One region of the Paraburkholderia sp. A1RI-2L genome, then DNA from elsewhere that is predicted to be linked to it. Evidence: riboswitches for the same ligand, from Rfam matches in the RefSeq annotation. Region 1 holds a riboswitch; the other holds the start of a gene.
What was found. Region 1 has a riboswitch for cobalamin ahead of cobG (precorrin-3B synthase). Riboswitches for the same ligand answer to the same signal wherever they lie in the genome.
Positions count from the first base shown of each region.

Region 2: linked by a shared signal. The riboswitch ahead of PWP93_RS27370 (TonB-dependent receptor domain-containing protein) and the one ahead of cobG (precorrin-3B synthase) in region 1 are both predicted to bind cobalamin.

Region 1 covers NZ_JARBTA010000002.1:1,229,345-1,244,798, forward strand. The annotation lists gene cobW (cobalamin biosynthesis protein CobW) at 1-887, shown strand, start outside; gene cobN (cobaltochelatase subunit CobN) at 910-4,713, shown strand; gene PWP93_RS20440 (ATP-binding protein) at 4,740-5,807, shown strand; gene PWP93_RS20445 (vWA domain-containing protein) at 5,852-6,493, shown strand; gene cobJ (precorrin-3B C(17)-methyltransferase) at 6,512-8,236, opposite strand; gene PWP93_RS20455 (precorrin-2 C(20)-methyltransferase) at 8,224-8,958, opposite strand; gene PWP93_RS20460 (precorrin-8X methylmutase) at 8,955-9,581, opposite strand; gene cobG (precorrin-3B synthase) at 9,574-10,959, opposite strand; cobalamin riboswitch at 11,093-11,271, opposite strand; gene cbiE (precorrin-6y C5,15-methyltransferase (decarboxylating) subunit CbiE) at 11,346-12,605, shown strand; gene PWP93_RS20475 (cobalt-precorrin-5B (C(1))-methyltransferase) at 12,608-13,711, shown strand; gene PWP93_RS20480 (cobalt-precorrin-6A reductase) at 13,708-14,466, shown strand; gene cobM (precorrin-4 C(11)-methyltransferase) at 14,478-15,203, shown strand.
Region 2 covers NZ_JARBTA010000003.1:910,594-926,047, forward strand. The annotation lists gene PWP93_RS27335 (tartrate dehydrogenase) at 126-1,205, opposite strand; gene PWP93_RS27340 (HAD family hydrolase) at 1,485-2,159, opposite strand; gene PWP93_RS27345 (hypothetical protein) at 2,220-2,435, shown strand; gene PWP93_RS27350 (hypothetical protein) at 2,563-2,922, opposite strand; gene PWP93_RS27355 (hypothetical protein) at 3,060-3,227, opposite strand; gene ubiM (5-demethoxyubiquinol-8 5-hydroxylase UbiM) at 3,569-4,858, shown strand; gene PWP93_RS27365 (ribonucleotide-diphosphate reductase subunit beta) at 4,862-5,896, shown strand; cobalamin riboswitch at 5,993-6,190, shown strand; gene PWP93_RS27370 (TonB-dependent receptor domain-containing protein) at 6,490-8,373, shown strand; gene PWP93_RS27375 (H-NS histone family protein) at 8,631-9,236, opposite strand; gene phbB (acetoacetyl-CoA reductase) at 9,924-10,667, opposite strand; gene PWP93_RS27385 (acetyl-CoA C-acetyltransferase) at 10,949-12,130, opposite strand; gene phaP (TIGR01841 family phasin) at 12,384-12,944, opposite strand; gene PWP93_RS27395 (c-type cytochrome) at 13,540-14,499, opposite strand; partial or broken gene PWP93_RS27400 (c-type cytochrome) at 14,491-15,150, opposite strand; gene PWP93_RS27405 (hypothetical protein) at 15,140-15,454, shown strand, end outside.

The DNA of each region.
Region 1 (15,454 bases):
TGGCGAACGGCTGCCTGTGCTGCACCGTGCAAGAAGAGTTTTTCCCGGTCATGGAAGCACTCGTCGAGCGACGCGACCAGATCGACCATGTGCTGATCGAGACGTCGGGGCTCGCATTGCCCAAACCGCTCGTGCAGGCTTTCAACTGGCCGTCGATCCGCGGCAGCTTCACGGTCGATGCGGTGGTCACGGTCGTGGACGGCCCGGCCGCCGCGAGCGGGCAGTTCGCCGAAGATCCCGAGGCCGTGGACGAACAGCGCAAGGCCGATCCGAATCTCGATCATGAATCGCCGCTGCACGAGCTGTTCGAGGACCAGTTGAGCGCGGCGGATCTCGTCGTGCTCAACAAGACCGATCTCCTCGATGGCGCGCAACAGGCGGCCGTGGCCGCGTTGATCCGCGAAGACATTCCCGCGCATGTGAAGATCGTCCCTGCCCACAATGGCCGGCTCGATCTTCCGGTGCTGCTCGGCCTGAACTCGGCGTCCGAGGAGACGATCGATCAGCGTCACGATCATCACGGTTCGGCGCACGATGCCGATCACCATCACGACGATTTCGACTCGGTCGTCGTGTCGGGCGCGCCTGCATCGCGCGATGCCGCAATCGCCGCGTTGCGGCAGTTGGTCGAGCACCACACGATCTATCGCGCGAAGGGTTTCGCGGCGCTGCCGGGCGCACCGATGCGTCTCGTGATCCAGGGTGTGGGCGCGCGCTTCGACAGCTATTTCGATCGCCGCTGGCGCGATGACGAAGCGCGTACGAGCCGCTTCGTCCTGATCGGCGAGGATCTGGATCAAGCGGTGCTTCAGCGCGCGTTCGACGCCGCGCTCGATGCCGCGCTTGATGCCGCTCCCGGCGCGCAGTCTGTCACCGCGCCGGCCTGAGCGCATTCACGGCAGGCATCGCATGCACCTGTTGCGAACGGTCCCGGGCGGCTTCGTCGACGACACGGCGGGCGTTATCCGCATCGATCAACGTCCGGCCGACATCGTCGTGCTCAGCTCGGCCGATACGACGCTGTCGCTGCTGGCGAGCGTCGTCGAGCGGCTCGGGCCGGAGTTTCCGAGCCTGAGGCTAGCGAACGTCACCTGGCTGCGCCAGCCTGCTTCGGTCGATTTTTACGTCGACGACGTGCTGCAGCATGCACGCGTCGTGGTCGTCGATCACCTCGGCGGAGAGGCTTACTGGCCCTACGGCATCGAGCGGGTCGTCGATCTCGCGGAAAAACGCGGACAGATGCTCGTGATGTTCTCGGGCGACCTCCAGGAAGATCCGAACCTGATCGCGCAGAGCACGGCCAGTCCCGAGTTCTGCACACGCCTGTGGCGATACCTGCGCGAGGGCGGACCGGCCAACGCCGAAGCCTTCATGCGCGCGATTGCCTGGCATGCGCTCGACTGGGGCGACGAACCGGCCTTGCCGATGCCGGTGCCCAATGCCCTGCTCTACCATCCAGAACGCGATACGCCAACGGCCGCCGACTGGCAGGCCCGCTGGCAGGCCACGGCGCCTGTCGTGGCGATCCTCTTTTATCGCGCGCATCTGCAGGCCGCGAACACGGCCGTGTTCGACGCGCTCATCGATGCGCTGGAAGCACGCGGGCTGAATCCGCTGCCGATTGCGATCACGTCGCTCAAGGACGCCGTGAGCCGCGATGTCGTTGCGCGGCTGTGCGACGAGCATGACGTCGGGCTGGTGCTCAACACGACGGCCTTCGCGGCATCGACGCCAGACGATCCGGAGCAGTTGCCCGTATTCGGTGTGGACGCGCCGGTTTTGCAGGTCATCCTGAGCGGCGGGAATCGCGACCATTGGGTCAAGGACAATCAAGGCCTCAATTCGCGCGATATCGCTATGCATGTGGCGCTGCCCGAAGTGGACGGCCGCATCATTACGCGGGCAATCAGTTTCAAGGGGCTCGCGTATCGTTGCCCCCATACCGAAGTCGACGTGGTGCGCTACCAGCCGGACATGGAGCGTGTCGCGTTCGTTGCGGAGCTGAGCCGGCGCTGGTGCCGGTTGCGCAGCCTGCGCAACGACGAAAAGCGACTGGCCCTCGTGCTGGCCAATTACCCGGCCAGCGAGGGGCGCATCGGCAATGGTGTTGGGCTCGACACCCCTGCCTCGGTCGTCGGGATCTTGAGATCGCTGCGTGAGCAGGGTTATCGCGTCGATGCCTTGCCCGAAGACGGCGAGGCGCTGATGACCCGCCTCACGCAGGGCGTGACCAACGATCCGGAGGTGCGCGATCTGCGTCCGGCATTGCAGAGCCTGCCGCTCGACGATTACCTGAGGTCGTTCGCGGCACTGCCCGTCGAAATACGCGACGCATTGAACGCGCGCTGGGGTCCGCCGGAAAACGACCCGACGGTTCGCCAGGGGCGCTTCATGATCGCCGGCTGGCGCTGCGCTCGCGTGTTCATCGGCATCCAGCCGTCGCGTTCGCGGGTGGCGGGCGACTACGCGAGCTACCACGACGCCGATCTCGTTCCGCCGCATGCCTACCTGGCGTTCTACTTCTGGTTGCGCGAGGTTTTCGGTGTCGATGCGCTCGTGCACGTCGGCAAGCACGGCAGCCTCGAATGGCTGCCTGGCAAGAGCGTCGCACTCAGCGACAGTTGCTGGCCCGACCTGACACTCGGGCCGATGCCGCACCTCTATCCGTTCATCGTCAACGATCCGGGCGAGGGGAGCCAGGCGAAACGGCGGGCGCAGGCCGTCATCATCGATCACCTGATGCCGCCACTGACGCGCGCCGAGTCCTATGGCCCGCTGCAGGACCTGGAGCGGCAGGTCGATGAATATTACGAGGCGCTGATGGTCGATGCGCGTCGTGCGAAGCTGCTTCGAGGCACGATCCTCGATACGATCGTCAAGCACCGTCTGCACGAAGAGCTGAGTCTTTCGAAGCCGCGCGGACAGGACGAGGAAGACGAGTTGCTCACGCGCGTCGATGCCTGGTTATGCGAATTGAAGGAAGCGCAGATTCGCGATGGCCTGCACGTGTTCGGCCGTTCGCCTGCCGGGCGCGAGCGACTCGACACGCTGCTCGCGCTGATGCGTTTGCCGATCGGTGATGGAAAAGGCCGCAATGCCGGGCTGATCGATGCACTTGCGAAAGACCTGGGCATCGCTCAGCGATTCGATCCGCTGACGGCCGAAGGGTCCTCGCCGTGGACCGGGCCGCGCCCCGCGCTGCTGGCGCAGGTCAGCGATGCGCCGTGGCGGCATAACGGCGATACGCACGAGCGCCTGGAATTGCTGGCGGCGAAGCTGCTTGACGATATGGGCGGCGATGCGTCTGATCCCGCGCTGAATCAACACGCGTTCACGCATGCGTCGGCGGTGCTGGAGCGCGCATTTGCGGATGTCCTGCCGCGCCTCGATGCCTGCGGCCATGAGGAGCTTCGTCACCTCACACGCGGCCTCGAAGGCCGCTTCGTTCCGCCGGGGCCGAGCGGGTCGCCCTCGCGCGGCCGGCCAGACGTGCTGCCCACCGGACGCAATTTCTATTCGGTCGATACACGCGCGATTCCGACTCAGGCGGCATGGGCACTCGGCGTGAAATCGGCCGGACACCTGATCGAACGCCATTTGCAGGAGCACGGCGATTATCCGCGCGCGATCGGCTTGTCGGTGTGGGGCACGGCGACGATGCGAACCGGCGGCGACGACATCGCGCAGGCGTTCGCGCTGCTCGGCGTGCGTCCGAAGTGGGCGCCGGGCAGCCACCGCGTGACGGACTTCGAGATCATGCCGTCGAGCGCGCTCGGCCGACCGCGTATCGACGTGATGCTGCGCGTGTCGGGATTCTTCCGCGATGCATTCGCAAACGTGATGCACATGTTCGACGCCGCAGTGCAGGCGGTGGCCGAACTCGACGACGAACCGGAGGATGTCAATCCGATCCGTGCGCGCGTGTTGCGCGAGCGGGATGCCTGGGTCGCTCGCGGGCTGGACGAGCAGGAAGCGCGCCGCCGGGCGGGTTGGCGGGTGTTCAGCTCGAAGCCGGGGGCTTACGGCGCCGGGCTGCAACAGATGATCGACGAGGGTCACTGGCAGACCGACGCGGATCTGGCGCGCGCGTACCGCGAGTGGGGCAGCTATGCGTATGCGCAGACCAGCGCGGGAGAGCACGCGCCGGCGGCGTTCGCGACGCGGCTCGCAAGCGTCGATGTCGTGCTGCAGAATCAGGACAACCGCGAGCACGACGTTCTCGATTCGAACGATTATTACCAGTTCCAGGGGGGCATGGCCGCGGCCGTGCGGCATTTCTCCGGACAGCAGCCCCAGATCTACCACGCCGATCACAGCAACCCGGATGCACCCCGTGTGCGGCCCTTGAGCGAAGAGATCGCTCGCGTGATCCGATCGCGCGTAGTCAATCCGAAATGGCTCGACGGCATCAAACGGCACGGCTACAAGGGTGCTGCCGAAATTGCCGCGACGGTCGATTATCTGTTCGGTTACGACGCGACGGCGCGCGTGATTTCCGATCACCAGTACGCGCTCGTGACCGATGCCTGCGTCAACGATGACGACACGCGGGCATTCATGCAGCGGCACAATCCTCACGCGCTGCGCTCGGTGTGCGAGCGGCTGCTCGAAGCCATCGGGCGCGGCCTGTGGCAGGAGCCGGGCGACTACCGCGCAAAGATCGAAGCACACCTGCTGGCCGCCGAACAGCAGATCGAGGAGAAGCTACAGTGAGTCAGACGCAGTCGATATCCGCGGTGATGCCGCAGCCGTTTCCGCTTACTGCCCTGATTGGGCAGGACGCGTTGCGCGAAGCACTGCTGCTGGTCGCGGTGGATCCGTCGATCGGTGGTGTACTGATCAGCGGGCCGCGAGGCACGGCGAAATCGACCGCGGCACGCTCGCTGGCGGAGTTGCTTCCCGACGGCCACTTCGTGACGCTGCCGTTGGGGGCGAGCGAAGACCGCCTGGTTGGCACGCTCGACCTCGACCTGGTGCTGCGAGGCGGTGCGCTGAAGTTTTTGCCAGGGCTGCTCGCGCGCGCCCATGACGGCGTGCTTTACGTCGATGAGGTGAATCTGCTGGCCGATGGGCTCGTCGATGTCGTGCTCGATGCGGCCGCGAGCGGCATCAACGTGGTCGAGCGCGATGGGGTCTCGCACAGTCATGCGGCGCGGTTCGTGCTGATCGGAACGATGAATCCGGAAGAAGGCGAGTTGCGTCCGCAGTTGCTGGATCGCTTCGGCTTGATGGTGCAGCTCGAAAACTGCTTCGATGCACCGCTCAGGCAGCAGATCGTCCGCACGCGCATGGCGTTCGATCTCGATCCCGAGGCGTTTCGCCAAACCTGGGCAACGGCACAGCAGCAGCTGGCGCAGCAGATTCGCGCGGCGCGCTCGGCGTTGTCGGGGCTGACGTTTGCCGACGAAGTGCACGAGACGGTTAGCGCACGCTGCATCGAAGCCCGCGTTGATGGACTGCGGGCCGATCTGGTGATGCTGCGCGCCGCGCGGGCGCTGGCGGCGCTGGAGGCTGCGCCCGTCGTGACCGGCGCCCATGTCGAGCGCGTTGCAGAACTGGTGCTGTGTCACCGCCGGCGCGAACCGTCGCCTGATGCGCGTTCGGCGGATTCCGGTGGTCGGTCCGATGGTCAGTCCGATGATCGGCGTGGGGATGGCCGCGAAGGCGGGCAGTCTGCCGGAACGGACGCCGCATCTGCGACGGAACCCCGCCGCGATGGCGACGCGGACTGGGGCTATCTGCCACCCGAACCGGCGGGCATCACGCGCGTCAAGGGCGTCATCCCGCTTTCAACAAAAAAACGCTGATCCATCGGAAGGGCGCCGCCGCTGATTCCAGCGGGTTCCGATGGATACCAGGCCAACCCGGCACGCACAAGGCCGCGCCCCGCGCAACGCAAGGTGAGCCAGGCGCGCGCGGACAGCGCATTGCATGGCCAGCGACGCTCGCCCGCAAGGGGCGCTCGCCGCTGCGTGCGGATCATCTGCGCTTCGTGCGCCACGAGTCGGCGGATGGCACGCTGCATTGCTTCCTGCTCGACTGCTCGGCGTCGATGCTCGGTGGCGGGCGTCTCGCACGCGCCAAAGGTCTGCTCGTGGCGTGCTTCGATCATGCTGCGGCCGAGCGCGAAGAGGTCTCGCTGATTTCATTCGGTGGAGGGCGCGCCGATGTGCGGTTCGGGCCAGCCGTCCCGCGCTGGTGGAACGAGCGCTGGATACAGCCGCTGGGCGGCGGCGGCGGCACACCGTTTGCGCTCGGCGTTGCGACGGCCGCGGGTCTGCTGGCGCGTGCGAAGCGGCGCAAGCCATCCCAGCAACGGGTGTTGTGGGTAGTAAGCGACGGACGCAGCCGGGAACAGCCCGCCAGACCGCTGGCTGCGGATCGGGTGGTAGTGATCGACTGCGCCCGGGAAGCGGCGGGGCGAGGTGAGCAACTCGCCCGCGCATGGGGTGCGGACTACCTGCTGCCGGAGGAACTGGTGGTCATTTCATGAGTGTGCGCCAGTGAATCCTCACGCTTCATACCATCGCGGCGTGTAAATCCATTCCCCGTTTGCTCCGCCCGCAACGCCGCGTGTCGTGGACGAACCGACGATGACCATCGTCCGCATGTCCACCTGTGCGGATTGCAGCGCGCCAAGCGTCGTCGTGGTCAGCGCTTCGCCGGGACGGCCAATGTCCCGGCCGAGCACGACGCGGGTGGCGGGCGAGCGTTGTTCCCGCACGATCTCGAGGGCCCGGTCGAGCTGCCACGGTCTGGCTCGCGATATCGGGTTGTAGAGCGCCATCACGAGATCCGCTTCGGCCGCGTGGCGCAGGCGGCTTTCGATGATGCTCCACGGCTTCAAATTGTCGGACAGCGACAGCACGCAAAAGTCGTGTCCAAGCGGCGCGCCTGCCTTTGCCGCCGTGGCCATCGCGGCGGAGATGCCCGGCACGATGCGCAGATCGACGGTTTTCCAGCGCGCATCGCTGCTCGTGTCGAGTGCTTCGAAGACGGCTGCGGCCATCGCGAACACGCCCGGGTCCCCCGACGACACCACGACAACCTGCCGGCCTTCGCAGGCCAGTTCGAACGCGTGGCGGGCGCGCAGCAGTTCTTCGCGGTTGTCGGTGCAGTGCAGGTGTTGCGCGTCGCGAAACGGGCCGGCCATCTTCACGTAGGTTTCATAGCCGAGGATGTCGGTCGCAGCATCCAGCGCCGCGCGCGCGTCGGGGGCCATGAGCCCTGCGCTGCCGGGCCCAAGCCCGACGACGCTCAGACGCCCCCGGCGACGACCGATCTGCGAAGGAGTGACAGGCATTGGCGCGACTGCGAGCGTCACGCCGCTGGCATGAGCACGGATCTCGTATCGCGGGCTCGTCGAGTCCGCCAGCATTTGTGCAACGTTCGGACCGCCATCGGCGAATCGCAGAGGAATGCAGAGCGATGATGCTGCCGCTTCCAGCGACGGGTCTCCCATCCGTGAAGCAGGCGCCAGCAGGACCGCGAGCGCATCCGGCGCAAGCCCGTGCGCCGACATGGCTGCGGCAATGGCTGCCGCGCTGCCCGCTTCCGCGTCTGCGGCCGCTTCCGTTTCCGGCACGCAAGCCGCCACGCTGCGCGGATGGATGACGAGTTCGCCGCGCCTGCTTTCTGTCGCGCGTGGCGTGACCCGGATGGTGAGCGGGGCGCGCTCGTCCTTGGGAATCGGCGCGTCGTCCAGCCACGGCGCAACCCCCTCGATACGCACGCATTCGCCAGCAAGCAGATCGGACACGAAATGCTTGCCCTGATCGAGATCGGCGAGCACATAGCCATCCGGCGGATTGAGCAGACAGGTGCCGAATCGCAATTCGCCGCTCGTCGTGATGGCAGGTGCGACGTCCAGCGCCTGCGCGATCTTGCGGGCCAGCGTGTTGACACCCGCCAGTCCGCCGAGCAGGGGTACGACCGCACTGCCGTCCTCGGCCACGGCCAGCACGGGCGGCTCGGTGCCCTTGTTGTCGAGCATCGGCGCGAGGCAGCGGATGACGATGCCGGCCGCACAGAGCGCGATGATCGGCACGCCTTGTGCGTAGAGCGTCTGTAGATGTGCGCCGAGTTGGGGGAAGGCGACATCGGCTTCGCCTTCGACTCGCGCCAGCAGCCCGTGGATCGATGCGCCGGGGCACGCCTCCTTGATGCGTCGTGCCACAGGCAATGCGCTGTGCCCGAGCACGACGAGCACGGGCGGCGTGGTGTTCATCCCTGCCATTTCTGCCCCGGCACAACGAGTAGCGAGAAGTACGGCGAAGCCATCGGGTCGACAAGTGCCAGCGGCACGATACGCTGGTTCGGCATCGTGGCGCGTTCGACGTACAGCGCGCGGTTCGCGAGCCCCAGCTCATCGAGCACGCCGCGGACTTTGGCGAAGTTGCGGCCGAGCTTCATGATCACGGCGGCGTCGGTTTGCGCGAGCTTGCTGCGCAGTTCGTCCTCGGACATGACGCCTGAGAGGATGGCGAGGCTCTGGTTGCGATAGACGAGCGGCGTGCCGAGCACCGCGGTTCCGCCCAGCATCGAGCAGACGCCCGGCACGACTTCGACGCGAAACTGGCCGGCCAGCCGGTCGTGCAGGTACATATAAGAGCCGTAGAAGAACGGATCGCCTTCGCATACGACGGCTACGTCGCGGCCCGCATCCAGGTGCTCGCCGATCACGGCTGCCGCCGTATCGTAGAAGTCGGCGATGATCGTCTCGTACGACAACGGCGGCTCGAGTGCCTCGGTTGTGACCGGGTAGACGAGCGGCAGCCGGATTTGCACGCCGTCGAGGTGCGATTCGACGATGCTGAACGCGTTGCCTTTCTTGCCCTTGGCCACGAAGTAGGCGACGACCGGCGCCGCCTTGAGCAGACGGAGTGCCTTGAGCGTCAGCAGTTCCGGATCGCCGGGCCCGACGCCGATGCCAAAGAGTTGCCCACGGTGATTCATCATTCGATTTCCGATGCCAGTGCGTTGACGGCGGCGGCGGCCATGGCGCTGCCGCCGCGCCGGCCTTCGACGATCACGTAAGGGACGCCGCGGCTGTCGGCGGCGAGCGCGGCCTTCGATTCCGCCGCACCGACGAATCCCACCGGAAAGCCGAGGATCAGTGCAGGGCGCGGTGCGCCGGCGTCGAGCATGTCGAGCAGGTGGAACAGCGCGGTGGGTGCGTTGCCGATTGCGACGACGCTGCCTTCGAGCTTTGAGCTCCAGAGCTCGAGCGCCGCCGCCGAGCGCGTGTTGCCGATCGTGCGCGCGAGTTCCGGCACGGCCGGGTCGCCGAGCGTGCACAACACCTCATTGGAAGCGGGCAGACGCGCGCGCGTGACGCCTTGCGCAACCATGCGTGCATCGCAGAGGATCGGCGCGCCGCCGGCAAGCGCGTCGCGGCCGGCTGCGCCCGCGCCATCGGAGAAACGCAATGCATCGACGATATCGACCATCCCGCACGCGTGAATCACGCGAACGGCGAGTTTTTCGAGGTCGGGCGGGATGCGGGACAGGTCGGCTTCGGCGCGTATCGTGGCGAACGACTGGCGGTAGATGGCTTGTCCGTCGCGAACGTAGTCAGTCATCAAGTGTGCTCCGGGCGGCAGCGCCTAGCAGTCGGGCTGCCGCTTCGATGGTCAGATTTGTGCCGATGCGCACGCCAAAGCGTCCGGCGGCATCGGACGTGGCCAGGGGCACGCAGGCCGGCGACGGCTCCTGGCGATAGAGGTCGTAACGACCCGGTTCGACGGCCAGCAGCGTGTACGGCGCACAGTGCGCCGCCGCACACGAACGCGGGCAGCCGCTCAGATGGGCTGCGACGCCATCGGGTAGCCGTTGCGCGAGATCGAGCGCGTCGCGCTTGGTATCGGCGAGCCCTTTCGCGCAGCCTGTCGAGCCGGCGCATGCGATGAGCCGCGCGAGCGGCGCCCGAGCATCGAGCAGGAATCCGGGCGACGCGAGGCGCTGTTTGGCATCCTCGATCGCCGGGGCTGGCACATCGGGTATCAGCACGCTTTGCCATGGCGTCAACCTGAACGTGCCGTTGCCGTGGTCCTGGGCAAGCCGCGAGAGTGCGCGCAGACCCTGCGTATCGATACGGCCCAGCGGCGGCTGGCCGCCGACATGCGACAGGCGGGCATCGCGTTGCCGCCAGGCGCCGAATCGGCGGCCAGGATCGGCGGGGGCGCGACGCCATGCGCAAACCGTGGAATCGCATCGCAGTTCGATGGCGGCGCGGGCGGCGGCGCGTGTCACGATATCTGCGCCAGACAGTCGGCGGAGAAGGTCGCGCATGCGGTTCTCGTCGGGCGCGGCGACGTCGAGAAACGTGTGCAGCAGCGCCATGATCATGGTGGGGAGATCGCGCGCGCGAACCGCGGCCAGTGCGGGGTTTGCCGCACTGTCTTGCCACGCAGGCGGCTGCCCCGCAAGACCGATGGCGAACCACGGGTCGTCATCGGCTTTCGCTTCCATTGCAGCGAACCAGAGATCATGGGGATGATCGAGCGCGGCGAGACGCTCGCCGCCGTCGAGCAGCACGCAAAATTTGGGGGACAGCGCAGCAAGACGTGGCTCGCTTTGCAGCAGGAGAAGGATCTCCCGGGCGAGCGGTTGCGTGTCGCACAAGGCGTATTCGTCGATGCCGGCGCTTGGGCTCAGCAGCAGATTGCGCACGTCGTCGGCTGCCGTTGCCTGCGATGCGGCCTGCAATGGGGGCAAGGTCAGCGCGGACGGAACATGCGGCCCGAGGCCCGCATCGCGCAGTCGCCGGCTAAGTTCGGCTTCGTGACCCGATTTCACGCCGCGCAATTGCAGATTGGCGCGATTCGTCAGCTCGACGATTCCCGATGCATGCGCCCCGGCTGCATCGGCGATGGCGAGCGCCTGCGCCGCGTGCAGCACGCCGCCGGGCAGCTTGACGCGACACAGCCCGCCGTCGCGCGCAGCGACGATGCGCGACAACGCAGGGCAGGCCGATGGCCGTAACGAAGGCTGTGAAACGTGGCTCAAGGTTCAACGAAGTTGGCGTCGTACGACTGCCACGTTGTCTCGACAGGGAGAGAACGCGCACCGGTACACCCCGCCCGGTGATGGCTTGCACGATCGATGGGCCGGCAGGTCTCCTGGCTCGCAGGTCGTTGTCCACACCGGCCTTCCCGGTTCTCCAGTGGCACCCTGGGGGTGTGGACTCGCTGCTTACAGTTGCGGGGGCAGCCACAGCTTCAACTGTGTTCCCTTGAAGCCCCGAAGGGCACCGGCAAAGCGGGTATTATGCCTTTTTTCAGGAAGGCCTCGAAGCGTACAGGCGGTTGGCCAGTCACGGGTAGCGGATGACGAACGGGAGTGTGATGGGTTGCTGGCTGACGATTGTGGGTATCGGCGAGGACGGTTTCGCGGGGTTGGGGCGTGCGGCCCGGCGAGCGTTGCTGGATGCTGGCGTTGTCATCGGCGGTGAACGGCATCTGGCCATGCTGCCCGCGCGGATTCGCGCGCGTCGGCAGGCGTGGCCGAAACCGTTCGATATCGGCAGCATCGAGTCGCATCGCGGTACGCCGGTCTGCGTGCTGGCAAGCGGCGATCCGATGATGTTCGGCGTGGGGGCCACGCTCGCGCGTGTGGTCCCGCCTGATCAGATGCGCGTGATTTCCGGCCCGTCTTCGTTATCGCTCGCGGCGGCGCGCCTTGGCTGGCCGTTGCAGGATGTCGAGACGGTGTCTCTTGTGAACCGGCCCATCGCTGTGCTGAACGCGCATTTGCGTGAGGGCGCACGCGTGCTGGTGCTGAGCCGGGACGGCGCAACGCCGTCTGCGATCGCCGGACTGCTGAACGAACGCGGATTCGGCGCGACCGAGATGGCGGTCTTCGAAAATCTCGGTGGACCGCGTGAGAAGCGCCTGCATCTGCGCGCCGACGCCTGGCAGGACACGTCGATCGGTGCGCTGAACATCGTGGCGCTGACCTGTCACGCTTGCCATACGCCAGGGGGGCACGTTGGGCACGGGGGCCGGTCGTTGCCGCTGACGCATGGCCTGCCGGACGATGCTTTCCGGCACGACGGCCAGTTGACCAAGCGCGATGTGCGCGCGATCACGCTTGCGCGGCTTGCTCCGCTTCCCGGTGCGTTGCTGTGGGATGTTGGGGCAGGGTGCGGCTCGATCGGCATCGAATGGATGCGCGCGCATCCGGCGTGCCGTGCCGTCGCGATCGAGTCGGATGCGCGCAGGCAGGCTTTCATTTCGCACAACCGCGACGCGCTCGGTGTGCCGGATCTGCAACTGGTGGCGGGCCGGGCGCCCGATGCGCTGGCAGGACTGCCTGCTCCAGATGCGGTGTTCATCGGCGGTGGCGTGACCGTGCCGGGAGTGATCGATGCGTGCTGGGCGGCGCTGCGCGATGGCGGCCGGCTGGTGGCCAATGCGGTCACGTTCCAGGGCGAGGCGGTGCTGATCGACTGGCGTAACCGCCATGGCGGCACCCTGACGCGCATTGCGTTGAGCGAGGCCCAGCCGCTCGGCGGTTTCGATACGTGGCGTGCCACCTTGCCGATTACGTTGCTGGACGTGACGAAATCCGCCACGACCCGGGCCGGGGCGGAGGCACAGCCGTGACGATGCGCGACGAAACGACGGAAGCGCCGCGTCCGCTGCGCAGCGGCTATACGACGGGCAGTTGCGCGACGGCTACGTCGCTGGCGGCTGCGCGTCTGTTGCTGGGCGGCCTTTGCACCGATGTCGCCCGAATCGTCCTGCCGAAAGGCCAGCATGTGCCGATGCCGCTCGCGTTCTGCCGCTTCATCAATGGGCGCGATGCGGCGGATGGGGCGGAAGCCGGAACGGTCAAGGATGCCGGCGACGATCCCGATGTCACGCATGGCGCGGTCGTGTTCGCCCGAGTGCAATTGAGCACGGAGCCGGGGGTGCGGTTTCATGCCGGCCCCGGCGTGGGCACCGTCACGCGCGCCGGTTTGACCTTGCCGGTCGGTGAGCCGGCCATCAATCCGGTGCCGCGCCGGATGATGTGCGAGCACCTTGCAGAACTCGCGGCGGAGTATGGATACGCGGGCGGCTTCGAGGTCACGATTGGCGTCGAGGGCGGTGAGGCGCTGGCGCTCAAGACGATGAATCCGCGGCTCGGCATCATCGGCGGGTTGTCGATCCTCGGTACGACCGGCATCGTGCGGCCGTTTTCGTGCTCGGCCTATATCGCGTCGATCCATCAGGGCATCGACGTTGCAAGGGCCAATGGCTACCAGCATATTGCCGCCTGCACCGGCAACGCGAGCGAGGACGCCATGCGCGCGCACTATGGCCTGCCCGACATCGCGCTGATCGAGATGGGGGATTTCGTCGGTGCCGTGCTCAAGCACCTGCGCCGCGCGCCGGTCGAGAAGCTGAGCCTGTGCGGCGGTTTCGGCAAGCTGAGCAAGCTGGCGGCGGGTCATCTCGACCTGCATAGCCGCAGCTCGAGCATCGACTTGCCGCTGCTCGCGCAATGGGCGGCGGAATCGGGCGCCGATGAGACCTTGCAGAACGACATCCGCGCGGCCAACACGAGCCAGCAGGCACTTGTGATGGCAACCCGGCGCGGCATTGCGCTCGGCGATGTCGTGTGCCGGCATGCTCTGCGCGTCGCACAGGGGGTCGTGCCGCCCGACGTTAGCGTCGAAGTGTTTGCTATCGACCGCGTGGGGAATTTCGTCGGAGTCGCGCAATGACCCGGGTTCTGCTGCTGGGCGGCACCGGTGATGCGCTGAAGATCGCACGGCGCCTCGGGCCAGGCGACGTCTACAGCCTGGCCGGATTAGGCCGGGTGCCGCAGGATCTCGCGTGCGAGGTTCGCGTCGGCGGCTTTGGCGGAGTCGAAGGGCTGGCCCGGTATGTCGACGATCAGCGTATCGGCCTGATCGTCGATGCCACGCATCCGTACGCGGCGCGTATCAGCGCGAATGGGGCGAGTGCGGGCCGGCTTGCGGGTGTGCCGTGCTGGGCACTGCGTCGTCCGGCCTGGCAGCCGCAATCCGGCGATGACTGGCGTTTCGTGAACGGATGGGGCGAGCTGTGCAGAGCGCTTGCCGGATTTTCGCGCCCGCTGTTCACGCTGGGACGGGAGCCGCTGTTGCATCTCGACGAGATCCCCGCGCATCAACACTGGACGATTCGCTGCCTCGACGATCACCCTGGTAACGCTCGGGCGCGGGTGATCGGCGTGCGCGGTCCGTTCACGCATGAGGGCGAGCGGGCGCTGTTCGATGCCAGCGGATTCGATGTCGTGGTCAGCAAAAACAGCGGCGGTGCAGCGACCGAGGCGAAACTGGAGGTGGCACGCGAGCGCGGACTGCCGGTCGTGATGCTGGCGCGCCCGCTTTTGCCCGAGGTCGATCGCGCGTTCGACACGATCGAAGTCCTGCTTGCCGAAATAGAGACGTTGCGGACCGTCGCAACTGTCCGTACCATCCGCCCCGGCTTATGACGGAGTGAGGCATGACGGTTTACTTTATCGGCGCAGGACCCGGCGATCCTGAACTTGTCACGGTCAAGGGCCAGCGCCTGATCCGTAGCTGTCCGGTGATCCTCTATGCGGGCTCGCTGGTTCCGGACGCGGTGCTGGACGGCCATCGAGCCGGGCTGGTCGTAAACACCGCCGATCTCGATCTCGATGCGATCGTTCAGTTGCTCGCCGACGCGCACGCGAAAGGGCAAGACGTCGCGCGCGTGCATTCCGGCGACCCATCGCTTTATGGCGCTATCGGCGAGCAGATGCGCCGTATCCGGGCGCTGGGCATCCCGTATGAGATCGTTCCGGGGGTCACTGCAACGGCGGCCTGCGCGGCGACGCTTGGCTGCGAACTGACGCTGCCGGGCGTATCGCAGACGCTGATTCTGACCCGCTACGCGACGAAGACCGCGATGCCCGAGGGCGAGGGTCTGGCCGATCTGGCCCGGCATGGGTCGACCATGGCGATCCATCTGGGTGTCCGGCACATCGCGAAGATTGTCACGGAATTGCTGCCGCACTATGGCAGTGATTGCCCGATTGCAGTTGTTTACCGCGCGAGTTGGCCGGACGAGGAACGGGTGACGGGAACCCTGGCCGATATCGTCGGCAAGGTGCAGCAGACCGACATCGCGCGTACTGCCCTGATTCTGGTCGGGCGTGTGCTGGCCGCCGAAGGATTTGCCGATTCATCGTTGTACGCGCCGGGCTGATCGTTACGCGGTCGTTCCTTCTTTTAATGCTGGCGACCCGGAGTATGTGACCATCCAGGCCGTCAATGCCCTCCATGCCCTCCATGCGGTCGACGTGTATTTCCTTGTCTATTCGAACGGGTCTGCCCCGTTCGCGCTTGACCTGAATCAAGGACACGGCGAAGGCGCAATTCAGTATGGATTTGCGCCGCAGCGGCGCGCAGCACGAGCATCCGCTTCGACGTTGAAGAGGCACTCGCCGGCGCCGTCCG
Region 2 (15,454 bases), on a different contig from region 1:
AATCGAGGGTTTTTCCCGGGTAAGCCGCTGGTCACAAAAAAGCGCCTGGGTTCCGCACTGGAACACCGGGCGCCTCTAAAGCCATTACGTTCTCTACAAAGCCCAGACCAGGGCTCGACTCAAGCTCAAATCAGGGCGGCCACGGCCTTGCCCACGTCCGCCGTCTTCGCCGCGCCGCCCATGTCCGGCGTGCGCGGGCCTTCCACCAGCACCTTTTCGATCGCCTGCATGATCGCGTCATGTGCGGCCTTGAACTGCGCGTCGCCGTTGCCGAGGAACTCGAGCATCATCGCACCCGACCAGATCATCGCGATGGGGTTGGCGATCTCCTTGCCGAAGATGTCCGGCGCCGAGCCATGCACCGGCTCGAACAGCGACGGGAACGTGCGCTCCGGGTTCAGATTCGCCGATGCCGCGAGACCGATCGTGCCCGTGCATGCGGGGCCGAGGTCGGAAAGAATGTCGCCGAACAGGTTGGACGCCACCACCACGTCGAAGCGGTCCGGCTGCAGCACGAAGCGCGCGCACAGGATGTCGATGTGCTGCTTGTCCCACTTCACGTCCGGGTAGGCTTGCGCCATCGCGGCCACGCGCTCGTCCCAGTACGGCATGCTGATCGAGATGCCGTTGGACTTGGTGGCCGCCGTGAGCTTCTTGCGGCCGCGCTGGTTCGCGAGCTCGAACGCGTACTTGAGAATGCGGTCCACGCCGTGACGCGTGAACACCGACTCCTGCAGCGCGAACTCGCGATCGGTGCCCTCGAACATCTTGCCGCCCACCGAACTGTATTCGCCTTCGGTGTTCTCGCGCACCACGAAGAAGTCGATGTCGCCGGGCTTGCGGTTGGCGAGCGGGCACGGCACGCCGGGCAAGAGGCGCACCGGACGCAGGTTCACGTACTGGTCGAATTCGCGGCGGAACTTCAGCAACGAGCCCCACAGCGAGATGTGATCGGGCACCTTGTCGGGCCAGCCCACCGCGCCGAAATAAATAGCGTCGAAACTTTTGAGCGTCGTGAACCAGTCATCCGGCATCATCTTGCCGTGTTCAAGGTAGTAGTCGCAGCTCGCCCAGTCGAAATGCGTGAATTCGATCGACAGACCGAACTTCGCCGCCGCTGCCTGCACCACGCGCACGCCTTCGGGCATCACTTCCAGGCCAATGCCATCGCCGGGAATCGCCGCGATCTTGAAGGTCTTGCTCATGTCTCGTTCTCCGTTGCCTCGCACGCCTGGATTGACGCGCTCTCGATGACTGCAAGGATGCCTCAAAGGGCGCCGGAAATAAGCCCCCGGCCCGTGGAGACATTGAACACGATTCGTGAATAATCAGCAGCGGGGAATCGAGGCCGGCATGTTCCCGCAACGCGTGGCACTGCGGATACGACCTGTAGATAGGGGGCGATGAAACCCCGGCAAACGAGCAGAACAGTTTGGCGAAGGTATCGATGTTGTTCGTCAGGCCCGGCTTGCCGGCTGACGCCTTCACGCAGGAAGCGCTTCTATGCCGAACCACGCAGAAACGCGCTCGACCGCCTGATCCAGGCTCTCGAGTACCGTCAAGCTAACCTCCATGACCTCGGCCGACGGCTGCTTTAGATCCGGCACCGTCACAACTCGTATCCCTGCTCGATGTGCGGCAAGCACACCGTTCTCGCTATCCTCGAACGCCAGGCAATCGCCCGGCGACTTGCGCAGACGAGAAGCCGCGAGCTCATACACGGCCGGATCCGGCTTGCCACGGGCGACTTCATCCCCTCCTGCAATCGCACCAAAAAAATCGAGCACGCCGACCCGTGCAAGCCGGGATCGAATCTCCTGGCCACTCGATGACGAGGCTACGGCACATGGGACGCCTGCATCGGCCAATGCGGTGAGCAGGCGGTGGACGCCCGGCTTCAGGGGAAACACGGGCGGGGTCGTCGGAGATTGCAAACGTTGCCGAGCTTGCGCAAGTGCTGCCTGAAAGAGCGGCTCTGCGCCGAACATTCCGGCTAGCATCCTGTGGCACTCAGGCAGCGTCCTCCCGATGATCTCGACATAGTCGACAGGGCGGATGTGAACCCCAAGTTCGTGTCCGACGGCTATCCACGTGTTCATGATCGTTCGTTCCGAATCGATCAACAACCCGTCCATGTCGAAAATTGCTCCAGAGAACATATGCAAGAATCTCGAGTGCTTGAAGGTGTATGCCACTATAACCGTGTGCCGGAATGCCATGTGGTTGATACCGACGAAAATCTGCCGAGTTCCGTCAAGCTCGAATTGCCGGTTGAACAACGACACACCCTTGATGGTCAGCGATCGAGGGGTAACGGAACGAATATCCCCGGCGGCGTCTGCCGGAAAGTCGTAGCCAAATCGATCCGCCGCGAGCGGGAAGCCCGCTGCTTCATGCAGTTCTGGCTTGGAAGCAATTGGTTACCGGTCGTATAAGCCCGCCCCCGAGCGCGTGCAGCCCGCACCCACTACCTGAGCGCCTGGCCGGAAACCCCGCAGGATCAGTGGCAAACCGATATTTGCGTTCCGCCCGCGTGAGAGGCCGAGCAGTCGTGCAAGCGAGCTAACGGACGCGCGCCACTCCACGCACGCGGATCATCGCATCGACCGCGGCGGCCAGTTCCGAATCGAGCTGGGGCCAGCGGTCCACCGGAATCGTGGGCGCCCGGCGCGACCGGTCGCGCATCGCGCCCGGCAGGCAACCGGCTGGCTGCGCGGTCCCGCCGTAGCGAAACACGCGCGCACGGCCAGGCGCGACCTCCTCGACCACATGCACGATTCCCGCGTCAAGCCACATGCGCAGAACGGCCCGTACGCTGCGCGCGTCGATCCTCACGCGCGCCGCCAGTTCCGTTGCCGTACCGCAGACGCCCTCTTGCATCACATCGATCAGCCGAGCTGCTACCTCCCCTCTTTCCCGCATGCTGGTCTCCTCTCAGGAAAGCCTGCCCTGTAGCCGGGATGCAGGCATTGTCGACTAGGTTCCCGGCCAGCGCCGGCAATCGCATTTCAAGCAGGCGCTCGTAGGGCAACGCTAACCCGATTGGCCGCACAGTCATCTCAAAATGGGATGCGTGCACGTGCCGGCATGGCGGGCAGGCAATCCTGCAAATGATTTGGAATCCTTTTTTGTAGTGCCGACATCGTTGCAGACTGATTTTCGCGGTTGTTGCGCGGTTTTTTCGTGGTTGCTGCCCGCCATCGCAGCGATCTTGAGGTCTTGCTCATGTTTCGCTCTCCGTTGCCTCGCGCCCGGATTGGCGCACTCGATAACCGCAAGGATGTCTCAAACATCGCCAGCGCAGGGCAATCCGTCGCTATCGGCCATGCCGCTATCCGGGATAGATTGCCGGTCGCCCGTGCGGGGATCGGCGCGCTCCGCATTTAACCGAATGCGCCCTGCAACCGGAATACGCAAGGCGGACTAGTCCGAAAGAAGCAAGCGCGCACCCGCACCCCATCCTCACGCAGGATGGACAGCGGCCCCGGCGCTCTCTAAGGTCTGCGAGCCCGCGTTCGCACCCGCAGCGACCACTGCAAGCGGATTCGCACCGGACTCGCACCAGGGCATGGCGACGTTCGCAGCCCGCCGCACGACGTTCGTGCATGGCGGCGCACGCAGCGTTGGTGATTTGAATATCGATGGGAGGATCCCGGTGAAAGCCGATATCGTCGTTGTGGGGGCTGGCCCGGCGGGTCTGTGCTTCGCCCGTTCGCTCGCTGGAACAGGCCTGAAAATCGTGATCGTCGATCAGCAGAGTGAGGATGAACTTCGCAATCCAGACTTTGACGGACGTGAAATCGCGCTCACGCATAAATCAGTGGGCATGCTGAAACAGCTTGGACTATGGAAGCGCATCGAGAGCCAATCGAAGTCGCGTCTGCTCGACGCACGCGTTTTCAACGGCAAGTCTTCGTACGCACTCGAGATCGGGCGCGACCTGAGCCCGCACGACGAACTCGGCTGGCTGGTCGCCAATCACCAGATTCGCAAGGCCGCCTTCGAAGCGGTGCAATGCGCGAAGGAAGACGGCGCGGACATCGACGTCCGCACATCCCAACGCGTGGTCGGCGTCAAGTCCGACGACCACTGCGCCACCGTGCAGCTCGAGGGCGGGGCATCGATCGAAACGCGCCTGATCGTGGCGGCGGACAGCCGGTTTTCGTCCACGAGGCGGATGATGGGCATCTCCGCGCGGATGCGCGACTTCGGCAAGACGATGCTGGTGTGTGGCATGACGCACGAAAAGCCGCATCATCATGCCGCGTGGGAATGGTTCGGGTATGGCCAGACGCTCGCGTTGCTGCCCATGAATCCGCACCCGGCGTCCGGCGCGTTCCAGTCTTCCGTGGTGCTCACGCTCACGGGCCGCGAAATCGAGCGGCTCACACACGTGGACGCGCGCACCTTCGCCGACGAAATCGAGCGCCGCTTCGACCACCGCCTCGGCAAGATGGAACTGGTCACGACGCGACACGCGTATCCGCTGGTCGCGGTTTATCCGGAGCATTTCGTGGCGCGACGCTTCGCGGCGGTGGGCGATGCAGCGGTGGGCATGCATCCGGTCACGGCGCACGGCTTCAACCTTGGCTTGTCGGGCGTCGGCACGCTCGCCGGCTCGATTCGCGAAGCCTGCCTCGCCGGGCGCGACTACGCGTCCGATGCGCTGCTGCAGCGCTACGAGCACAAGCATCGTCTGGCAACGCGCCCACTCTATCTGATCACCGGCATGATCGCGTCGATCTACACGCGGGATCATCTGCCTGCACGCCTGGCGCGCGATGTCCTGTTGCGCGCGGGCGATCATCTACGTCCCTTCAAGCGAGGCGTGGCCGCTTACCTGGCGGGAGGGCTCTGAGCCATGACCAGCAACGGCAAAACCCATGCGCAGCAGCAAGCCACGCGCGCCGAAGACAAGCGCGTCGTCAACGGCCGCGGAGATATCAATCAGCTCGCGCCGTTTCGCTATCCGTGGGCGTGGGAGTGCTTTCTGAGCGCGAACCGCAATCACTGGACGCCGCTCGAAATTTCCATGAGCGACGACGTGCACGATTACCAGCAGCGCCTGACCGAAACGGAACGACACGTTTTCGAAAACGTGCTCGCCTACCTCACCACGTCGGACATTCTGGCGATGCGCAATATCGGGCTCGCGGTAATGGAAAAGATGACCGCGCCCGAATTGCAAATCTATCAGGCTCGCCAGGTCTACGAAGAAGCGTTGCATACCTGGACTTACCAGCACTGCATCGAAACACTCGGGCTTGACCAGCAGGAAATCTATAACCGCTATCGCGTCGTGCCCGAAATTCACGCCAAGATCGCGCTCGCGAACCAGCGGCTCGAACGCATTCTGGCGCCCGGCCTCGACCTCTCGAACCGCGACACGCTGCACGAATTCGCGCTCGCCTACCTGTTTTTCGCGGCCGTGTTCGAGGGCTGCTGGTTCTACAACGGCTTTACGCCGGTGTTCGCGCTCCAGCGGCGCGGGTTGATGAAGGCGACCGCGCAGCAGTTCCAGTACATCATGCGCGACGAGGTGCTGCATTGCGGCTTTGGCATCCGCGTCATCCGGCAGCTACTGGAGGAGGAAAACCTGCAACTCGATCCGCGCGCCGTGCAACGGATCTGGGAAGAAGCCGATGCGGCGGAAACGGCTTATGCGGGCTATATCCTGCGCGAGCCGATTCTGGGTTACTCGGCCGATTTGCATTGCGCACAGTTCCGCTACATCGCGAACCGTCGCGCAGGTCAGTTGGAGATGCCCGCGCCGTTTCCCGGTGCCGAAAACGTGCTGCCCTGGCTCGACGAGCAGGCCAATTTGCGCAAGGAGAAGAATTTCTTCGAAACTCGCGTGACCGAGTATCAGACGGGCGGCGCGCTGGACTGGAATTAGGCCTCGGGGCTGAATCGCCGTGCCCTTGGGCCCGCGCCCAAGGGCGTTTTCACAACGCCCGATGCATATCGGGTTGACGCCCGCCACGCGCGGCCATTACCCTTGCGCCCTGATGGTTCCCGGCGACGGGATCAAAAGGGAACGCAGTGGGGCCGCCCCCGACCCCGAGTCTGCGGCTGCCCCCGCAACTGTGAGCGGCAAGTCCATGCCAAACGCGCCACTGGGAAACCGGGAAGGCCGGCAAGGGGCGTCGACCCGCGAGCCAGGAGACCTGCCATCGACCGAGGTCCAAGCAGCCGCACGGGGCGGGGTGTCCCGATGCGCAAGCACCGCCCGTGCGCGGTCGCCCGTTGCAAGGACAGCCCGACCTCAGGATCAGTTGCATGTCCACCACGATTGAAACGGCTTCCGCCCAGGAAGCCCGTTGCCGCTGCATTGACGAACGCTTTGGCCAGCGCACAAGCTACATTCCGCCGGCTCCCGGCGGCTCCGGACAAGACCGCCGGCCGAAACTCCGCCATCTCGCCGCCGCGTGCGCCATGAGCGTTTATGCATGGCACAGCGCTGCCGCTGCCGCGCCCGTGACGCCCACGATGCCCGCGACGCAGCCGCCGGCCGCCGCCGCATCCACCGAATCCGCCGCCTCGGACAACGACACCACGCTGTCGAACATCCTCGTGGTCGGCGACACCCAGCATCTGCCGCAATCGTTCGACCAGCGCTACGCGAGCACGCAAGTGCTCACGCGCGAAGACCTCGACCGCCTCTCGCCCGCCGACCCGAGCATCACGCAGGCGCTCGCCACGCTGCCGGGCGTGACCGTGTCGCAAAGCGGCGGGCCGGGCTCGCTGGCTTCGGTGAGCATTCGCGGCTCGTCGCCCGAGCAGGTGGCCGTGTTCATCGACGGGATCCGCATTGGCTCCGTGACCACGGGCATGCCCGAATGGGCCGACCTGCCGACCGATGCGTTCGACCGCGTCGAGGTGATCTCGGGCCCCGCTGCCGCCTCGTTCGGCGCGGACGCCGTGGGCGGCGTCGTGCAACTCTTCACGCGCCACGCGTCGAATCAGCCGAACCGGACCACGGTGTCGTTCGGCGGCGGGTCCAACAAGACCTTCGACACGATGCTGAGCACCTCGGGCACCGTGCCCTCGAGCGGACCGCTCGCGGCGCTCGAAGGCCTCACGTATTCACTGGGGCTGCACGACTACAACACCGCGGGCATCGACGCGACCCGGCCCTGGGCCTACGGTCACGAGGACGGCCGCAATCCGTATCACGCCCAGGACGTGAATGGGCGGCTTGGCTATGCGCACGACAACTGGTCGATTTCCACATTTGCGCTGTATCACCAGTCCGATCTGTCCTATGACAACGCGGGCGGCAACGACCGGCAGCGCGACCATCAACTCACGACCGGCGCGGCGTTTCACCTCGACATCACGCCGTTCACGCAATTCGACCAGTCGGTGGGCTACGCAACCGATCGCCAGTTCATCTACTCGAACGATCCCGCGATACCGACCGATCAATTCGACTCGACGCGCTTCTCCACGTCGACTTCGATCACGCATCAGGAGCGTGGGCACACGCTGTTCGGGCAGCCGCTTTCAGGCGAAACCAAGCTCGCCTACGACTTCTCGCGCGAACTGGCCTACTTGCCCGTCGAGGTGCCCAGCGGCTTGCCGGCGCGCAACGACTCCGCAGTCTCTTTGCACCAGTCGGCAACGCTCGGCGACGTGACGCTGTTCCTCGCCGGACGCCACGAGATCGTCCAGGGGCAGGCCGTCAATACGGGCAACGCCGCGCTCTCGTGGGCGATCACGCCGGTCTACACAGCGCGCGTTTCCTATGGCAACGCGTTCCGGCTGCCGACCTTCAACGATCTGTACTATCCGGGCTACGCGAACCCCAACCTCCAGCCAGAACGCAGCGACACGATCGAAGCGGCGCTCGATGCCAACACGTCGTACGGCACCTTCACGGCCGCCGTGTACGACACGCGCGTGCACGACCTCATCACCTACGATTCGCAGACCTTTCTGCCCGTAAACGTCGGGCGTGCGCACATTCAGGGGCTCGACCTCTCGTACAAGGGCACGCTCGGGGCGTCCACACCCGTGAGTCTGGCGATCGGCATTCTGAATCCGCAGGACGTGACCGACCAGACCTGGCTCAATCGCCGCCCGCGCCAAACCGTGAGCCTGAGCGTCGACCATACGTGGGACGAATTCAACCTCCACGCGCTCAACACGGGCGTGTCATTGCTTTACGGCGGCTCGACCTTCGACGATCAGTTCAATACGCTGTATTTGCCGTCGTACACGACGGTGAGCCTGCGTGCTTCGTATAAGGTGAATGCGCACCTGTTGCTGTCCGCGTCGATATCGAATCTGTTCAACCGGCAGTACATGACCACGTACGGCTATAACAGCCTCGGCCGGACCGCGTTCGGCAAACTCACCTATACATTCTGATTGCGCGCCGCACCGATTACACCTGCCTTTCAGAAATTGCCGCGCGCAAATGGTAATGACGCAAATGCTGGCCGAAATAATCGGGCCCAGCATTACGGAAATTGTTAATTGAGGATGATGGAAAAAAGATGCCGCCAGTCGATCTGCGGCGACACCGGTAGCCTGTGTTGCGCTGTCCCGTTCGGGAATGGCGTGACACCGGCTACGGTCAGGTGAGTTATCGAACAGCTTGATCCAGGCGTTCGATCAGAGAAGGATCAGGCTGCAGTTGCGGGCGCTGCGGCGGCCGGCGCGGATGCGCGTGTCTTTCTTGCAGTCATCTTGCGCGGTGCTGCAGCTTTCTTTGCGGGAGCAGCTTTCTTGCGCCCAGGCCTGCCAGCCGCTGCTTTTTTAACGGCGGTGGTTTTTGCGCCAGCCTTTTTTGCTGCCGCACGTTTCACCACGGCCTTCTTCACGCCAGCGGCTTTGGCCGATGCCGCCCTGGGCGCCGCGCCCGCCGTGATCAGGAATTTCGAGCGGTCCTTGGCGTCGCGAATCCAGGCGGGTGCACGCCCGCGTCCGCTCCAGGTTGCGCCGGTTTTCGGATCGGCGTATTTCGCCGCGACCGGATGTGCGTTGGGATGCAGCGCTTTCGCTGCGCCATTCGCAGCCTTGACGCCGGGCCTGCGGCCGCGTCTTTTGCCAACGAAGCGCTCGATATCGGCAACGCTCAAACCGTGCTTTTGCATCAGATCGCGAATTCTCGCGAGACCGATGGACGATTGCTTTTCGGCAATCGCTACCGCCTGTTTCTCAAGCTTTGCAATCTTCAGCTTGATTGCGTCCAACGTAACCATACTCATTCTCCCTGTCAGGAATTCCACCCCCAAGCAGCTGTTTGAACTTCGTTTGCATGTCGAAGTTTGGCTTGGCCCATATAGGCAATGCCATCATGGCATACCCAATTATGACGGCAAAGCGACAATACATGCAAATCGACTGCTATTGGCCCAACGATTCGCAGACTCAATCCACGGCAATTTCGATATCGAATTCTTCCAAATCCTTTCACTCGACGATATCTACTTGCACGATAGTCGCAAGCCGGTCCGCACACAACTGATTTGGGCCGCACGATGTGGATTTCGAAAAAATTCGAGTTTGTCGCGAGACGCTGTGGACTTGCGAAATGACAGGTGGCGCTTTTAGCCCGTTTCAAGTGCGGATGATCGCCTTCGCGCAATGACGATTACACGTTATTTCAGCAAATGCGGGGCAGCCAGCTAGAGGTATTGAGTTTCGCGGCTCTTGTTGACGAGAATGTTGGACCTCACCACTGCCATGCGCGTGCAGTAGTCGGCGCCGAACGCCGCGCCATTGACGATCGCGTTCCGGTGATTCCGCGGCGGCTTGCCGAAGATGTCGAAGTTGGGGAGGTGCTACGGATTGGATCGGCCTCGAACGCAGGATTGCGCGGCCTTCTCGCGGCAGTCGCCCACGCGGAACACGCCGCAAACTACGCCGACCAGGACGGCCGGCGCGGCTTGCGGCGAAATGAGACGAGTACAGCGTTACTGCATGTGCTGGCCGCCGTTGATGGGGATATTCGCGCCGGTCACGAAACTGGCGTCGTCCGAGCAGAGGAACAGCACGAGCGCGGCAACTTCATTCGGGCTGCCGAGACGGCCCATCGGGATCTGCGGGATGATCTTCGTATCGAGAATCTCCTGCGGAATGGCGGTTACCATCTTCGTTGCAAGATAGCCCGGCGAAATCGTGTTCACCGTCACGCCCTTGCGAGCGACTTCGAGTGCGAGCGATTTCGTGAAGCCGTGCATGCCGGCCTTCGCCGCTGCATAGTTCGTCTGGCCCACGGCGCCCTTGGAGCCGTTCACCGACGAAATATTGATGATGCGGCCCCAGCCGTGCTCAACCATGCTGTCGCACAGCGGCTTCGAGATATTGAAGATGGAGTCCAGATTGGTGCGCAGGACCATATCCCAGTTGACCTTGTCCATCTTCTTGAAGGTCATGTCGCGCGTGATGCCCGCATTGTTGATCAGAATGTCGACGGGGCCGACTTCGTTCTTGATCTTCTGCGCGCCGCGCTGGCACGAATCGTAGTCGGCAACGTCGATGGAATACGCGTGGAAATCGCGGCCCGTCTCGTTCATTCTGGCCAGCCAGTCTTTGACACCAGCATTGTCCGGCGAGTGCGTGACGACGACCGTATAGCCCGCGTCATGCAAACGGACGCTAATTGCCTCACCGAGACCGCCCATGCCACCTGTTACCAATGCAATACGCTTAGTCATCCTTTCTATCCGCGAGAGAAAATTTCAATGATCCACATGGCGTACCGTTGTTGAAACGCCACTTCTTGCATGCCCGGCATCCTCGCATGCGAGGCGAAGACCACTCGGGCAAGATCGCGCGGCTTATTGTGTCCGTCTAATGTTGCGCGAAACTTGTCCGGTTTGCCCGCCAAGGCACATCACGTGCTGCGCGGGCAAACCGTTTGACTTCAATGCGGCCCGATCAGCGGATCAGGCGCGCGTTGCCCGGCTCAATCGTGTTCAATCGAGCTCAATCGTGTTCAAGCGCGCTCGAGCGCAAGCGCCACGCCCATGCCACCGCCGATGCACAGCGAGGCCAGACCGCGCTTTGCATCACGGCGCTGCATCTCATGCAGCAGCGTCACCAGAATCCGGCAGCCCGATGCGCCGATCGGGTGACCAATCGCAATCGCGCCACCGTTCACGTTGATCTTCGACGTGTCCCAGCCCATCTGCTTGTTCACGGCCAGCGCCTGCGCCGCGAACGCCTCGTTGATCTCCATGAGATCGAGGTCGCTAGCCGACCAGCCCGCGCGCTCCAGCGCTCGCTTCGATGCCGGCACCGGGCCCATGCCCATCACCTTCGGATCCACGCCGCCCGCCGCATACGCCTTGATGCGCGCAAGCGGCGTGAGGCCCAGCGCCTCGGCCTTCTTCGCTGACATCACCACCACCGCCGCCGCGCCGTCGTTCAGCCCCGACGCGTTGGCCGCCGTCACCGTGCCTTCCTTCGAGAACGCCGGCTTCAGGCCCGCGAGCGACTCCGCCGTCACGCCATGGCGCACGAATTCGTCGGTCTTGAACACCAGCGGATCGCCCTTGCGCTGCGGAATTTCCACCGGCACGATTTCCGCGTCGAAGCGGCCCGCCTTCTGCGCGGCTTCCGCCTTGTTCTGCGACAGCGCCGCGAATGCGTCCTGCTCTTCGCGCGTGATGCCGTATTCCTTCGCCACGTTCTCCGCCGTCACGCCCATGTGGTACTGGTTGTAAACGTCCCACAGACCATCGACGATCATGGTGTCGACGAGCTTCGCGTCACCCATGCGGAAGCCGTCGCGCGAGCCCGGCAGCACGTGTGGCGCCGCGCTCATGTTCTCCTGGCCGCCGGCCACGACGATCTCCGAGTCGCCCGCGATAATCGCGTTGGCCGCGAGCATCACCGCCTTCAGGCCCGAGCCGCACACCTTGTTGATCGTCATGGCGGGCACCGCTGCGGGCAGCCCGGCCTTGAGCGACGCCTGGCGCGCAACGTTCTGGCCCGAACCCGCGGTCAGCACCTGACCCATGATCACGTCGCTCACCTGCTCGGGCTTCACGCCCGCGCGCTCCAGCGCCGCCTTGATGACCAGCGCGCCCAGATCGGGCGCGGCAATCTTTGCCAGCGAACCGCCGAATTTGCCCACCGCGGTACGCGCGGCCGAAACGATCACGATGTCAGTCAATTTCCACTCCTGCGTTAAAAATATTCATGGTGCCTGCGCCATACGGCGCCGCAGCAAACGAAGCGGCGCCACAGCTACGTCTCAAGAAGCGTAGCTGCGTCTTGTCACACAAAGATGACAAATCAGAGAATGCGCGCATTAAATATGCGCGACGTATTGGTATGGATTAAAAGCGTGGAGGGGAGCGGATGGCGCGGCGCAATCGTATCGATTTGCAGCCGCGCCGCGCCGTGAGGGATCAGCGCCGTAGCGATCAGTTCGCAGCCGGCCCCGTTTGCGTCGCGCGCTGCGTAGCGGCGGCGACCTTGTCGAATTTGCCCTGCGCGGCCTCGATAGCCTTGCGGGTCATCGTGCGCACAGAATCGGCAGCGTTGCCATAAGCGGCAAACGTCGAGTTCATGGCAGCCACGAACGGCTCCGCACCAGCGGGCGCGCCTTGCGAGAAGCGTTCGGCCAGCGCCTTGACGCACAGCTCCTGGCGCTCGGATTGCGCCTGCACGACCTGGGTCCATTCGGCATGCGCATGGGCCGCGATATCGAAAACCTTGCGCCCATACGAGATCGCCTTCGAAGCAGCCTGCTGCGAAGCATTCAGTTGCTGCGTGAAAAGCTCCACGGGATTGCCGCTTTGTAGCGCGCTCTTCAGCGCGGCCTCGTTATCGGCAATGGCCGTGCGAACCGTCTGCAGATTGAGCGCGACAGTTGCCTCAAAGCTTTCGAACGCCGGGCGAGCCAGAGCAAAAAATACCGCGACGCCAGACTCATAATGGGCGCGGAGACGATCGGGTGCGGAAAAGGTCACGGACTCGGTCATCGGCAATGCCTCATGATTAGTGATGCTAAATGGATGAATTGCGGGCCGCCATCCAACACGACCCTAAAACACTACGATCGGCGCGGCGCGAAGAACTTCCCCTCCACGGCTGCACCGAAATTAGAGGGTTCATTCTAAGCGGAGAATTTAACAGTTTTGTGGAAGAGTGCTTAGGTATAAACCCTTATATTCATGCATCCCGGGTCATTCCGTGCTTTTGTAAGCGGAATGCATCATCGAAGGGCATGCCAGGCATGGAACACCTGGCGCTCACATCGAATTCTAAATAGGGCGCGCGCGCAAAGTGGCGTAATGCATTGATTTCGGGAATTTCGGAAATATGAAATGCCATGTGTTGGTGAAAAATGGTCCGCATGGCGTCAGTGCATCGGCCAGGCAAATGGAGGACCTGCGCCTTTATCCCCGCAAAGCCGGGACCAAAATCGCCTATGAATTGGGCTTTAATAGCGCATCAGATTTCAATCGCGCATTCCGGCACGCCGATGAAACGTCGCCGCCCGATTTCCGGCAATTCAGACTTTGAGCCGGAGGCGGGCCAGAACGGCCCGCCTCCAGATCGCTAAAAGGACTGCACTCAAGGATTGCCAAGCAGATGGCCGTTCACCACCGTGCCGTACAGCGAGTTCGGCGTGTCGTGATACTTCGCGCGCGTTTGCGCGACCGAACCCTTGAAGCGTGGATCCTGCGGCCGCTCGTGGCTGTCCATGAACGTCGCCACGTCCCAGGCTTCCTGATCCGTTAGCGTGCCGCCGAGACCCAGCGGCATGTTCGCCTTGATGAAGCCGGCGGCGTTTTGTGTCTCGTGCATGCCCGCGCCCCAGTTGAACGAACGCGCGCCCCATAGCGGCGGGAACACCGTGTGGTCATTGCTCGTCCTGCCCTGCCCATCCGCGCCATGGCATGCCGCGCAATGCTGCTCATAGACCTTGGCGCCGCGTGCGTAGTCCGCTTTCTGTGCGGGCGCGGGCAGCTTCGGATAGCCCCTGCCAGCCACCTTGCCGCCCACCGGCGCGCCCGTGGCCAGCCAGTACGAGTAGCTTTCCAGCGCGACCAGCACCGGATCGCCCAGCGGCGGCGCCTTGCCGTTCATGCTGTAGTTGAAGCAGCCTTGCAGCCGTTCGGCGAACGTGTTCACGTGCCCGTTCTTGGCGCGATACGCCGGGTACGAAACGAAGGCGGCCCAGAGCGGGCTCGAATTGGCCTTGCGGCCTGCATCGAGGTGGCAGTTCGCGCAGCTCAGCGAATTGCCCACGAACTTGCCCGCGTATTGGCCGGTGTTGCGGAAGATTTGCTCGCCGAGCTCCACCGATTTGCCGAAGTCGCCTGCGGGCATGGCGCTTTCGGGCGGCGGCTGGAATGGCGTGGCGTGCTCGCCGGCATTCGCCTGAGGTTGTGAAGCTGGTTGTGAAGCTGGTTGTGAAGCTGGTTGTGAAGCCGGTTGTGCAGCGGCTTGTCCCGATGCCTGTGCAGCCGCAGCCGCTGCGCCCGCTTCGGGCGAAGGCTGTTGCGCGTAGTACAGCGCGACGGCGTGCATGTCGGCGTCGCTCAGCTTGCTCGCGACGGCCGGCATCAGCGCGAGCGTGCCGGGTGGCCGCTTGCCGTTCTTCCAGGCGTTGAGCTGTGCTTCGATATACGCCGCGGGCTGTCCCGCCAGCGGCGGGAACCCGGCGCCGACGCCCGCGCCGCCTGGCCCATGGCATTGCACGCACGCGGGCAGGCCTTCCTGCCAGCGGCCTCGCGTGGCGAGCCATGCACCGCTATCGGATGGCGCGACCTCGGACGGATCTTGCGTGCGTATACCCTTCGGCGCGGGCAGGCTGCTGAAATACTGCGCCACGGCGGTGCGCTCGCTGGCAGACATGTTCTTCGCGAACGGTTGCATCACGGCGTTCTCGCGGCTGCCGTCGGCGAATGCTGCAAGTTGCGCTTCGAAATAGTCCGCGCCCACGCCGGCGAGCCGCGGGAATCCCGCTGCCGCGTTGCCTTCGCCACTCGCACCATGGCAGCTAATGCATGCCGGGACGCCGTTGGCGGTGCCTTGCATGGCAATCGTACGGCCCGGGGATGCCGGCTCCTTTTGCGTTTGCTTTGGCTGCTGCGTTGACTGGGCATACGCTGCCGCTGTGCTCAATACCGGCAGCGCGATGGTCACTGCAAGCGCCACCACAAGTCTCTTGAAGTTCATTATCTTTCCCGATGTCGTTTTTGTCTCCGCGCCTATTTTCACTCAATCGGCATTAGAACGCTGCACCGCCGGCCCACATGCTCTGGCATGGCGCACCGTCGATGACCGCGATGAAACACATGCGATCACTGTGCTCGCCGGTTTCGTCGCTGCGGTGGCGGCGGGTCCGCTGTATTGGATTCTGATCGGACTCCTCAGAGCACCCACGCGGTCCGTCGCCGTTCTTCTTGTCGGTCGTGCGGTGCTCGGAGAGGCTGAGAGCTTCGCTCGGGGCCCTATCGGGTCCAGCCTGCATCTGTGGGTG